DNA from 3 places in the Psychrobacillus sp. NPDC058041 genome. Region 2 is predicted to be linked to each of the others. Evidence: predicted binding sites of a transcription regulator. Region 2 holds the regulator's gene; each other region holds the start of a gene.
The links. The regulator Rex, encoded in region 2, represses fermentation and respiration genes when NADH is low (regulators of the CRP and FNR family bind a similar motif). The targets are predictions, from matches to a motif close to TTGTGAAATATTTCACAA.

Region 1 (4,291 bases), on a different contig from region 2:
GTCTAGTTGCAGCAGGTCTTCATCCAAACCCAGTACCGCATGCACATTTCGTCACTTCGACAACACATAAAACTTTGCGCGGACCTCGTGGAGGATTAATCCTAACAACAGAAGAATTCGCAAAGAAAATTGATAAAACGATTTTCCCGGGAATTCAAGGTGGTCCACTAATGCACGTTATCGCTGCAAAAGCAGTAGCATTTGGTGAAGCACAACAACCGGAGTTTAAAGATTACCAAGCACAAGTAATTGCAAATGCTAAAACACTAGCAGATAGTTTAACAGCAGAAGGTATTCGTATTGTTTCTGGTGGTACTGACAATCACGTTATGTTATTAGATGTTTCAGCTTTAGGCTTAACAGGTAAAGTAGCAGAGCATGTACTTGACGAAGTAGGTATTACTGTCAACAAAAATACTATTCCTTTTGATACAGCTAGTCCATTTATTACATCTGGAGTACGCATTGGTACGCCAGCTGTTACATCACGTGGATTTAAAGAGGAAGAAATGAAAGAAATCGCGTCTATTATTGCTAAGCTTTTGAATAACCATGAAGATGAAGCAGTAATGAAAGAAGCTAAAGAGCGTGTTGCTACTTTAACATCAAAATTCCCATTATATAATTAATAGATTAATAATATTAAAGAAGGCAGTTGGGATGAGCTCATTCCAACTGCCTTTAAAATTTTTGTTCACTTTATACATTATTTTCTTCTATACTAGTAGCCTCTCCTACCTTTCTGTCCAGATAAAATTATTTCTGACCGGATAGATAAACTTTGTGTCCGTATAAAATTTTTTCTGTCCATATAAAAAGTCTTCTGACCATAAAGCATTTTCTCACCATTTAAACCATTCTTTCGTCGGACTACTACTCAAATTTTATTCAAGATTGTAGAAGTTTCTTTTCCTATTGAAGATTTTATTTTCAAATGAATTTATAAAAAGACTATTGGGCAAAATATGAAGAGGACGAAATAAAGCTATTGCAGACAGTCAAGGACAATTTTTTTACAAACCTATGACGTCCAGCAAATAGACGAAATAGTAAGAACGAAGGATTGCTAGTATGTGACCAGTGTTTTTTGTTATAATTAATAGAATTGCAACTAAAACGAGAAGGAGAAATGCCACATGACAAAAGTATTTGTATTTGATCATCCCCTTATTCAACACAAACTTACATATATCCGTGATGTAAACACAGGAACAAAGGAATTTCGGGAACTTGTAGATGAGGTTGCTACGTTAATGGCTTTTGAAATTACACGCGATCTACCATTAGAAGAAACAGAAGTGGAAACTCCAGTCCAAAAAACAAAATCCAAAGTGTTGGCAGGTAAAAAGTTAGGAATCGTGCCTATATTACGTGCTGGAATTGGAATGATTGATGGAATATTAAAGCTTATTCCGGCTGCAAAAGTTGGACATATTGGTCTTTATCGTGATCCAGAAACTTTACAACCAGTTGAATATTATGTAAAACTTCCTGCAGATGTAGCAGATCGTGATTTCATCTTAGTTGATCCAATGCTTGCAACTGGGGGTTCTGCTATTGAAGCAGTGAACTCGTTAAAAAAACGTGGTGCAACACATATTAAATTTATGTGTTTAATTGCAGCTCCAGAAGGTGTAGAGGCGTTACAAAAAGCTCATCCAGATGTTGATATATATATAGCTGCATTAGATGAAAAACTAAATGATCACGGCTATATTGTTCCTGGTTTAGGAGATGCTGGGGATCGTTTGTTTGGAACGAAATAAAAAAATAGTTATTTCCTACTTTAAATTTGTCGATAAGATGTCAAATAGACGGTATTTGTGAAGAATTTCACTACTTCTAATTGACATCAAATTGCCCCTATTGTATGCTTACAAAGGATATAAAATGATAGGGGTTTCATGCTTGAAATACTTGTCGTATCAACTTTCTACTAGATTCACAGTTTTTACTGTAAAAGAAAAAACGTGAGGATTCTTTTATGCGTCCAAATAGACGTCCTTTACAAGGGATAGCAATGTATTCTGCGATTCTCTCACAGCTTGTAGGTTCTATTCTAATAGGTATATTCACAGGAATGTGGGTAGACAGTATTTTTGGAACCACTCCATTATTTCTAGTAATATGTCTTCTTACTGGCCTAACGGTTGGTGTGTTTGCCATTATTACTACCATTCGAAAATATGATTCAGGAGACTAAAAACCTATGCATGAAATGCAACGTATCTATACGAAGCAAAGAAAGTACATATTTTTTTTGCTCGCAGCATGTGCGCTAGGTTGGGGATTTACCCCATATTCGACAATTTTTGCGGGCTTAGCTCTAGGTTCTTTATTTGGTCTGTATAATTTCTGGATTCTAGTACGCAGAATGGAGAAATTTGATCGTGTGTTAACAGATGGAAAAGGACGAGCAGGTCTTGGTACGACATTTCGCTTCGCATCTGGCGTAGCAGCCGTTGCAATAGCCCTAGCCCTTCCAGAGTATATCCATCTAGTAAGCACTGTTATTGGATTAATGATTCCCTATGTTCTACTTATCGTAGAGCGGATTATGTTTTATACAAAAAACCAACTATGAGATTGTGAAAGAGAGGTGAAACAATCGTGGAACATAAAAATCCAGAATTCGAGTTTCTAGGGATGTATGGTAACTGGTCAAACATATTGATGCTTGCTGTTACTACACTAATCGTGTTTTTAATCGCATATATTGCGACAAGAAACTTGAAACTGAAACCAACTGGTATGCAGAACTTCATGGAGTGGATTATGGACTTCGTGAAAGGCATTATTAAAAGTAACTTCGATTGGAAAACAGGTGGACGGTTTCATGTGCTTGGAATAACATTAATTATGTTTATTGCAGTAGCAAACGTATTAGGGCTTCCATTCTCCATATCGTATGATGGTGTGCTTTGGTGGAAATCTCCAACAGCAGATCCTACGGTAACGATGACACTTGCAGTAATGATTCTACTATTAACGCACTATTATGGTATCAAAATGAAAGGTATTAAAGAATACGGAAAAGACTTCTTAAAGCCACTTCCATTCCTATTACCTTTAAAAATTATTGAAGAGTTCGCAAATACGTTGACACTCGGTCTTCGTCTTTACGGAAATATCTATGCAGGGGAAGTTCTACTAGGACTACTTGCAGGATTAGCAACATCAAACATTTTTGGCTTTGTGGGAGCAATTATCCCTGCAATGGCATGGCAAGGTTTCTCGCTATTTATCGGCGGAATCCAAGCATTCATTTTCGTTATGTTAACAATGGTTTATATGTCACATAAAGTGTCAGCAGACCATTAATATAACTGTTTAGATTTCTAAACAGAAAGAAATAAAAACAAACAACATTCCAAGGAGGAAATTACACAATGATAGGTTCAGTTGGTCTTTTAGCAGCAGCTATAGCAATCGGTTTAGGCGCACTTGGTGCAGGTATTGGTAACGGTTTAATCGTTTCAAAAACAGTAGAAGGTATCGCTCGTCAACCAGAAGCACGTGGAGCTTTACAAACAGTTATGTTCATCGGGGTAGCATTAGTTGAGGCGATTCCAATTATCGCAGCAGTTATCGCATTCATCGTATTAAACAAATAATAAACATAGACAAGTCTATAATGGCGGAGCTTGATTCCGCCATTCTCTTTATGAATTAGAAAACAATGAACACAATTTTACTTTATAGAAGCAATATCTCTTAATAGCGTTTGAAAGGAGTGAAACAATCGTGTCTTTTGATTACCTTGTACTTGGTGCTACTGACCATGGTGGGTTTAACACATTGGATATCTTTGCTACATTATTCTTCTTCGTTCTACTTTTAGTATTATTGAAGAAAGTAGCATGGGGTCCACTAATGGGTATTATGATTCAACGTGAAGAGTTAATCGCAAGCGAAATCGAAGCAGCTGAAAATAGCCGCCAAGAATCAGCTCGTTTACTTGAAGAACAGCGTGACTTATTAAAAGAAGCGCGTACGGAAGCATTAGCGATTGTAGAAAATGCGAAGAAGCAAGGCGAAGTATCTCGTGAAGAAATTATTACGACTGCTCGTTCTGAAGCTGCGCGTTTGAAAGAATCTGCTATCCGTGAAATCGATACAGAAAAAGAAAGAGCGATTGCAGCGGTACGAGAAGAAGTCGTTTCACTTTCAGTACTTGCGGCGTCCAAAGTTCTTGAAAAAGAAGTTTCGGAAGAAGATAATCGTGCGCTAATCGAGGCAACGATTGCGAAGGCAGGCGAAGTTAAGTGAGTAATTCAACTGCAGCAAAGCG
Region 2 (4,291 bases):
CTTTATTGCCGCAGCAGTTAGTGCAATTGTATTTGGAATTATTCACTTCGACTTCACGCACATACTACTATATGCGGTATCGGGGTTTATATTCGCTTTTATTTATCACAAGACGAAACGCATTATGGCATCTATGATTTCACATATGCTATTAAACGGGTTTGTTGTCCTCTTTCAGTTTTACGGTGAATCGATACAAAAATTTCTTGAAACATACTCCCAAATGCCATAAGAAAAGCAAAAGCGCCCAAACCTATTTCCAATCGTTTCCGGAGAGCTTTGGACAGTCTTGAGCTATATCATTACCGAAAGCTATAGAAGAGGCAGGTCGTGACTGACGTCACGACCTGCCTCTCTTTTCGATAATCTTACGGCTGTCGTCTGTCCTTCACTCTCCTCCAACTCCTGCGAAAAGCTCGTCGCAAAAATTAATTTCGCTACGCTCAGTCCAGGGTCAGATTTTAAAAAGAGATTTGATGAATGTCAAAGCATAGGGACTAATTGACAAGACATAAAAAAGCCTTCGACCATTTGGTCAAAGGCTTTTTTGTTATTCCATTTCTTTCATTTGCTCCGCTAGTAAATACTTACGGTATCCAATTCTCGAAATTCCAACACTAAGTTCATATAGAAGGAAAAACGGTACCGAAACGCATAAGTGAGACACTATGTCTGGTGGAGTGATGAATGCAGCGATTACAAATAAAACAAAATATGCATATTTTCTAACCTTTACCATCATCATCGGCGTTATTATTCCAAGTCTTGTTAGAAATAATAAGACAACAGGCAACTGAAATACTATTCCAAAAGGAATAGTTATTTGAAATAGAAAGTTAAAATATTCATTAATTCCAATAACTTGTACAATACCAAGATCACCTGATAGCTTCGTCATAAAATTTATAATGTATGGAAATAATACAAAATAAGAAAATGACATCCCAGCCAAAAACAGGATAAATGAATACGGAATATAGCTAAGAGTAGCCTTTCTTTCCTTTTCATGAAGTCCCGGACTCACAAATGACCATAATTGATACGACAGTACTGGAGAGGTAATTATTAAAGCTATTATAACAATGACTTTTAAGTAAATCATTATTGGGTCGGTTACTTGAAATGCATTTAATGTTAAATCTTTTGTATGCACATTATGTTGCAAAAAATGAATAAGCGGTTCTGCTAGAAAAAAACTTCCAGCAACTGCAAGAACAAAAAATACAACAGACACCCAAAGACGTTGTCTAAACTCTTCAATATGTTCAATAATAGTTAAATCTCTTTGATTCATTGGACATACATCCTAACTTACTTGTCTTCTAAGTTCTTTGGTTCTTCCTTTTTTACTTCGTCTTCCTCATCATCAGTAAGACCTTTAGTAGCATTTTTAAACTCACGTAAAGTTGTACCCATTGCTTTACCAAGCTCTGGCAACTTTTTTGGACCAAACAATAATAATGCTACGATACCAATGAAAATTAAACTTACTGGACCTGCACCCATGTAAGGCACCTCCTCTTGTAGTATAAGCTTATCTTACAACAAAAATAGTCATATGGCTATTTCTTAACACATGAAATATGTGACATTTTTAAGTCATTCTGAATGTTTGTTACGTATGAGATAAATAAGTGTTTGCACTTCGACAGACAGATCAATAGTATGTACGCGAATCGTATCTGGAACACTTAGTCTAACAGGAGTGAAGTTTAGAATACCCGTTATTTGTGTTTTCGCCAATCTATCAGCTACCTCTTGTGCAGAGCGACTTGGAACTGTGCATATAACTAATTCTATGCCATATTCAAGCAGTTTCTCTTCCATTACACTAGGGTTATAAACTGGAATATCACTTTTCATCATGCCTCCAACAGGAGCTTTTGTATCGAAGGCAACGACAATTTTTGTATTATGGTTCTTTTGAAAATTATATTTAAGAAAAGCCGTTCCTAAACTACCAACTCCAATTAGTGCAACGTTTGCCGCTTCGTCTTGATCGAGTGTTTTCCGAAAAAACTCCAATAAGTTAGCAACATCATATCCGTAACCTTTTTTGCCAAGAGCACCAAAGTGTGAAAAATCTCTTCGAATCGTAGCGGAATCTATTTTCATCGCATCACTTAATTCTTGAGATGAGACTCTTTTATGTCCAGCATTATGAAAGCTCTGTAAAAATCTATAATATAAAGGAAGCCTCTTTGTTGTTGCTTGAGGTATTTTCGGTAGTTCAGGTTTCATAAAAACACTCCTATTTCATTGTTTAGAAATGCGCAAAAAGCTCATGCCTACTTCGATAAGTAGATGTTCCTCTTTAAAGAATCATTTTTGACATCAACGAGCAACGACTTATGCCAGCTGCATGAGCAGGAGCACAGTTATCTTCTCTTATCGCATTCGAATCGATTATAACGAACTAAACATTCATCTCATTATAAAGCTATAGCGTTGCAACGACAAGACCTATCTATTACACTTAAGATAGAATTGAGGTGCGAATCATCGTGATTGTTTTACAAGTCAATCAAGTAACTAAATCCTTCAACGGAGAAGATATATTAACAAACGTAAAATTAGAAGTTCAAGACCGAGATCGGGTCGCTCTCGTTGGCCGAAATGGCGCTGGAAAGTCTACTTTACTTAAAATAATTGCTGGAGAAATGTCCTATGATTCCGGCGATATTATTATGCCAAAAAACATTCGATTAGGATATCTTGAACAACATGCAGGACTCGAATCAAAGCTCTCCATTTGGGAGGAAATGAAGTCAATATTTAGTCATCTTATTGATTCTGAAAAAGAGCTTCGTTCCTTAGAATCGCAAATGGCTGATCCTTCCGTATACGAGGATTCAGAAGCTTATGCTCGAGTAGCCGCGACATACGACGAACTACAACTTGCTTTTAATGAAGCAGGCGGTTATAGATTTGAATCAGACATCCGCTCTATCCTACACGGCATGCAATTCTTCCCAGAAGATTACGATAAACCTGTACAAGCACTATCTGGAGGACAAAAGACAAGACTTGCACTTGCAAAAATGCTACTTAGCAAACCAGATCTGCTTATTTTGGATGAGCCTACAAACCATTTAGATATAGCGACACTAAACTTCCTTGAAAACTACTTAAAAAATTACAGTGGAGCAATTTTAATTGTTTCCCATGACCGATACTTTTTAGATCAAGTAGTGAACTTCGTTTATGAGGTTTCTCGCCACAATGTTACAAGGTATGTTGGAAATTACAGCAGTTACTTAGATCAAAAAGCTAAGAATTATGAACGAGATAAAAAGTTGTATGAAAGACAACAAGAGGAAAAAGCGAAACTAGAAGAGTTCGTCAACAAGAACTTAGCTCGTGCTTCTACAACAAAAATGGCTCAGTCAAGACGCAAAGTCATAGAAAAAACGGACTGGATGGATTCACCAGACGGAGATGAAAAATCAGCTAATTTCGGATTTACAATTGACCGTCCAAGCGGAAACGATGTACTTCGTTTGGAAGAAGTTTCTGTCGGATATCCAAACAAAACCGTTTCCTCCAACATATCTTTTTCTGTATATAAACAAGATCGCATTGCACTAGTTGGTCCAAACGGAGTTGGTAAATCTACCTTACTGAAAACCATTATGAAGCAGCTTAATAATGCAGATGGTAAAATTCAATACGGCACAAACGTCCAATTTGGATATTACGATCAAGAACAAGCGGCACTCACTGGCAATAAAACAGTACTTCAAGAACTTTGGGATGAATGGCCTCTGATGAATGAAAGAGATGTCCGAACAGTATTGGGACGTTTCCTATTTAGCGGGGACGATGTTCAAAAAACAGTTTCTACTTTATCTGGTGGAGAAAAAGCAAGACTTGCCCTTGCAAAATTAATGCTATTAAAAGCAAACACCTTAGTTCTTGACGAACCTACCAACCACTTAGACTTAGATAGTAAGGAAGTTCTTGAAAATGCATTGCTAGAGTTTCCAGGAACAATCCTCTTCGTATCTCATGACCGATATTTTATAAACAGAATTGCAACAAAGGTTATAGAGTTATCTAATAACGACGCTGCTCTTTTCTTGGGTGATTACGATTACTACTTAGAAAAGAAAGAAGAATTAGAAGAAATTGCGCAAGAAAATGCAACAATTGTAGAAAAAGCAATAGTTGTGAAGACAAGTACTTCTACTATTGATAAAGAAGCGAAGAAAAAAGAGCGCCAACTTCGACGTCAACTAGAGGAGCTAGAAAGTCAAATTCCGGTTGTCGATTTAGAAATTGCTTCTATTGA
Region 3 (4,291 bases), on a different contig from region 2:
CGAATAATTTGAGGGAGTCTCGCATTTCATATGGCATTATAGAGGCATTTTCTAAAATATCTTTCCGTTTTTCTTCAAAAGCTTTTTTCCAAAGAGTTAGATCCTGAAGTTCTATCTGCTTTTGAGATATTTTTAATTGTTCTTTTATCTCTTCTTTATTAGTCCATTCATCTTCTGATAATTGATCTTCAAATGTTTCTAAACAAATTTCCTTTTCATCTTCTAGAAACTGCTTATGTTCATCCTTTAACTTCTCAAGAGTAGCATTTGCAGAAGTAAGAAAATAGTGTTCTTTATTCTGAATTGAATGTTGGACGATTTGTTGTACTTTTAAAAAGTCATTATGTACGAAATTTTTATCTTTTAAGGATGTATAGAAAATATCTTTTGGCTCGACTGCCCAAGCTTTAAATGCGCTCGATACTGACTGTTTAAATGCATCAAACGATAATTCTTCTTCTCGGTGTTTGTCTACTTGGTTCACTATTAAATACACATTTTCGTTGTAATGAAGTAACTGCTTTGTAAATTGAAAATTAAGCTCTGACTGTACATGATTATAATCCATCACATAAAAAACAATATCCGCCAGATGAAGTGCAGATTCAGTAGAAATTCGATGAGCATCATCTGTAGAATCGACACCTGGAGTATCCATAACTGTTATCCCCTCAGGCAAACGAGATCCTGAATGACCAATTTCTATTTGAGAGACTTTACTTCCGTCTTTTGAGTATTTTTTTACCAATTGAATATCATAATGACCTGAAAATTTTACAGGTGCTCTGTCAACAAAGTGAACAAGCGCATAATTTTCAACCGTCTTTTGTACAGTCACAATATTTGCGGAAGTTGGTATCGGACTTGTTGGAAGTAAATTTTCATCAACTAATGCATTGATCATACTAGATTTACCAGCTGAGAAATGCCCTGCAAATGCAATTGTAAACGTACCTTTTTCGAGTTTATCAGCAAATAATTTTGCTTTTGCATATCTTTCTTCATCTTTATCATGTTGAAACAAAGTAGCAAGTAATGCATTTTGCTCTTTTATATTATTTAGCTCTTCAATATTAACCATTTAAAAGTAGATCTCCTTTATAATTCGACAATATATGCCTATCATAGCAAAAATATAAGGAACGCAAAAGCGTTCCTTATATTTTTTGCGACGAGCTTGCGCAAGAGCACATTTTTTAACACAAAAGTATTCTTTTGAACTTATCAAGTTGTAATAAGCATAAAAAAAGATGACTCAATTTGCCTTTCCTAAAGAAGAACAAATGAAGTCATCAATGTTTAATACTGTTATTTTGCATGCGGAGTTGTTGAGCGTAAAACATAAGCTGTAACCCCACTATATAATAAGATTGTTGATGCAATTAATAAAAGAATCATACGAATCGTCCCTTCAATTGAACTTGAAATTCATTCTCATTTAAATAATAGCACAGTATTTCGACATTTTCTACATAAAGTATTCATTTAGGATCACTTTTATGATAAAATTAAGCCATCTTTACTAGATGGAGGGAAAGAATGAGTGAGTCAAAACACATACAAACTATACTAAATGGAACAATACAATCATTAAAATCTGTAATCCCTCTTACGATGGAAATAAAATCCCCTTCTTTAATGGTGCAACCATTTGAGCAAAAAGAAATGGCTGTTCTTATAGGGATAATTGGGGATGTTAAAGGACGAATAATTATAGATTCTACTGCCAATTGCTTCTCATCTATTGGTGCTACTATGTTTGGCATGCCACTAGAAGGTGAAATGCTAGAATCGTTTACAGGTGAGTTAGGAAATATGATTGCAGGTAATTTATGTACTTCTGTTGCGGGAAATGATGTTGAAATCGACATTACCCCTCCTACAGTAATTGTTGGAACCACTAAATTATTTGGCTTCCAGCATGCTTTTAAGCTACCTGTCGAAATATCTGGCATTGGTGATTTAATGATAATCTTAACAATTGACGAATAATTACTTACAGGGACTTTCACTTAGAGAAAGTCTTTTTTTATTTGTTTACGCTTCTCTTTTCTTCACATTTAATTCACATTATCCCCTTCAATTGTGACATTTATCACATCATCTCACTCTATTTCTATTTATTATTAATTACACAGGAACTCTTTCCCAGGAGGTGTTAGTAAATGTCGAAAAAACACGAAAAAAACCCGGATTTGAAAGGTACATTGTATTCTGTAGGATTTTTAGGTGCATTCATTTTAGTTACTTGGTTCTTGGCTTTTTACTTGTTTATTGATCGATTTTAACTCCAATAAAATACTTCTATTAGGTACGAGTTTAAAATTGATAACACTTTATAGGTTATTCTATTTATTCTATCCGCTTCTGAAAACAGAATTTAAAAAGATTTCTATCTGAAAGAAATTAAGTTGTATTTAATTAAATCGGAGGTTTAAAATGATGCATATTCATAAGTATGAAAAATGGTGGTTAATATTTGGTGTTAGCTCACTTGTATTATTTTTAGTTGTGGTTGGTTTTAGTGCATTTCATTATGGCTCTCACCCGCCAAGTGCAAAAGTGTATGTTGATCCTGAAAGAGTGGACGAAATTGCGCCATTCAATAAGCCTGGTGTCCATAAAGTAGAAGGTAAAGACTGGGATTATGAAGTTGTTTTTGTTGCTTCGGCATTTTACTATAATCCTCCTGAGATCGATATTCCTTTAGGCTCAAAAGTTAAGTTTATTGCAACTACAAAAGATGTAGTGCATGGCTTTGAGGTAGCCGGTACAAATATTAACATGATTCTTGAGCCAGGTTATGTATCTGAATATGTAACAACAGTCGATAAAGCTGGTGAATACTTAGTATTATGTAACGAATATTGTGGACTTGGGCATGCTTCCATGACTTCCATGTTAAAGGTGGTAGAGTAAAATGACAACAATTTCAGAAAGAGCAAAAGAGCTTGTAAAAGTTGATAAGAGAGATGGGAAATTAGCACTTGCACATATATATGTTGCATTTATTGCATTAGCAATTGGAGGTCTCTGTGGTCTTTTACAAACATTAGTCCGTTCCGGTCAATTAACGCTTCCTTGGGGAATTAATTATTATCAAATTTTAACTGTACATGGTGTTTTACTTGGTCTCATTTTAACAACATATTTTATTTTTGGTTTTCAAATAGCTGCAGTAAGCAGAACTTCCGGAACATTAACAGACAAGCAACGTTTATTAGGCTGGATTGGTTTTTGGACTATGACGATTGGAACTGCATCAGCTTCAACAATGGTGTTGCTTAATAAAGCAACTGTATTATATACGTTTTATGCACCATTACAAGCACACTGGATATTTTATGTTGGATTAGCACTTGTTATTGTTGGTTCGTGGATAGGTGGATCCAGTCAAATTTTAAAATATGTGGAATGGCGTAAGGCTAATCCAGGACAATCAAGTCCCCTTCTTACTTTTATGGTTGTTGTGAACTTAACAATGTGGATTATATGTTCTTTAGGTGTGGCTGCTGAGGTTTTGTTCCAGCTAATTCCTTGGTCTTTAGGATGGGTTGATAAAGTAGATGTATTACTGTCACGTACATTATTTTGGTATTTTGGACATCCTCTTGTTTATTTTTGGCTATTACCAGCATATATGATTTGGTATGTAGTTATTCCAAAAATAATTGGTGGAAAAATTTTCTCCGATTCTCTTGCTAGATTATCATTTATTTTGTTCCTTTTATTTTCAATTCCAGTAGGATTTCATCATCAATTAGTTGAACCTGGAATCAGTTCTTTTTGGAAATTTTTGCAGGTGGTCTTAACTTTAATGGTAGTTATTCCTTCCCTTTTAACTGCTTTCTCGATGTTTGCAACTTTTGAAACTCGTGGACGTGCATTAGGTGGTAAAGGATTATTTGGATGGGTAAAACAATTACCATGGGGAGATGCACGGTTTGTAGTTCCTTTTATCGGAATGGTTGCATTTATCCCTGCCGGTGCGGGTGGTATTATAAATGCTTCTCATCAAATGAACCAACTAATCCATAATACGATTTGGGTAACAGGTCATTTTCATTTGACTGTGGCAACTACAGTTGTTTTAACTTTTTTTGGAGCATCCTATTGGCTAATCCCTCACCTTACAGGAAGAGTCTTTACGAAACAAATGAATCGACTGGCAATAATTCAAGCTATTGTATGGACAGTTGGGATGTCAATCATGTCAGGTTCCATGCATATCGTTGGATTACTTGGAGCCCCGCGTCGTTCTACTTTTTCTACTTACGGTGATTCTGCTCAA

Region 1: ACFVR1_RS06615 (AtpZ/AtpI family protein) is a predicted target of Rex. The motif match lies at 1,822-1,839, and genes of this name have one in related genera.
Region 3: ACFVR1_RS03130 (cytochrome c oxidase subunit 2A) is a predicted target of Rex. The motif match lies at 2,084-2,101, and genes of this name have one in related genera.

The regions. Positions count from the first base shown of each region.
Region 1 covers NZ_JBHVRO010000003.1:302,692-306,982, forward strand. The annotation lists gene ACFVR1_RS06605 (serine hydroxymethyltransferase) at 1-629, shown strand, start outside; gene upp (uracil phosphoribosyltransferase) at 1,137-1,766, shown strand; gene ACFVR1_RS06615 (AtpZ/AtpI family protein) at 1,985-2,203, shown strand; gene ACFVR1_RS06620 (ATP synthase subunit I) at 2,210-2,584, shown strand; gene atpB (F0F1 ATP synthase subunit A) at 2,611-3,321, shown strand; gene atpE (F0F1 ATP synthase subunit C) at 3,390-3,614, shown strand; gene atpF (F0F1 ATP synthase subunit B) at 3,745-4,269, shown strand; gene ACFVR1_RS06640 (F0F1 ATP synthase subunit delta) at 4,266-4,291, shown strand, end outside.
Region 2 covers NZ_JBHVRO010000008.1:68,868-73,158, reverse strand. The annotation lists gene ACFVR1_RS13715 (CPBP family intramembrane glutamic endopeptidase) at 1-232, shown strand, start outside; gene tatC (twin-arginine translocase subunit TatC) at 551-1,294, opposite strand; gene ACFVR1_RS13705 (twin-arginine translocase TatA/TatE family subunit) at 1,312-1,506, opposite strand; gene ACFVR1_RS13700 (redox-sensing transcriptional repressor Rex) at 1,600-2,241, opposite strand; gene ACFVR1_RS13695 (ABC-F family ATP-binding cassette domain-containing protein) at 2,505-4,291, shown strand, end outside.
Region 3 covers NZ_JBHVRO010000002.1:121,334-125,624, reverse strand. The annotation lists gene ACFVR1_RS03140 (dynamin family protein) at 1-1,081, opposite strand, end outside; gene ACFVR1_RS03135 (chemotaxis protein CheX) at 1,540-1,992, shown strand; gene ACFVR1_RS03130 (cytochrome c oxidase subunit 2A) at 2,166-2,288, shown strand; gene ACFVR1_RS03125 (cupredoxin domain-containing protein) at 2,443-2,919, shown strand; gene ACFVR1_RS03120 (b(o/a)3-type cytochrome-c oxidase subunit 1) at 2,921-4,291, shown strand, end outside.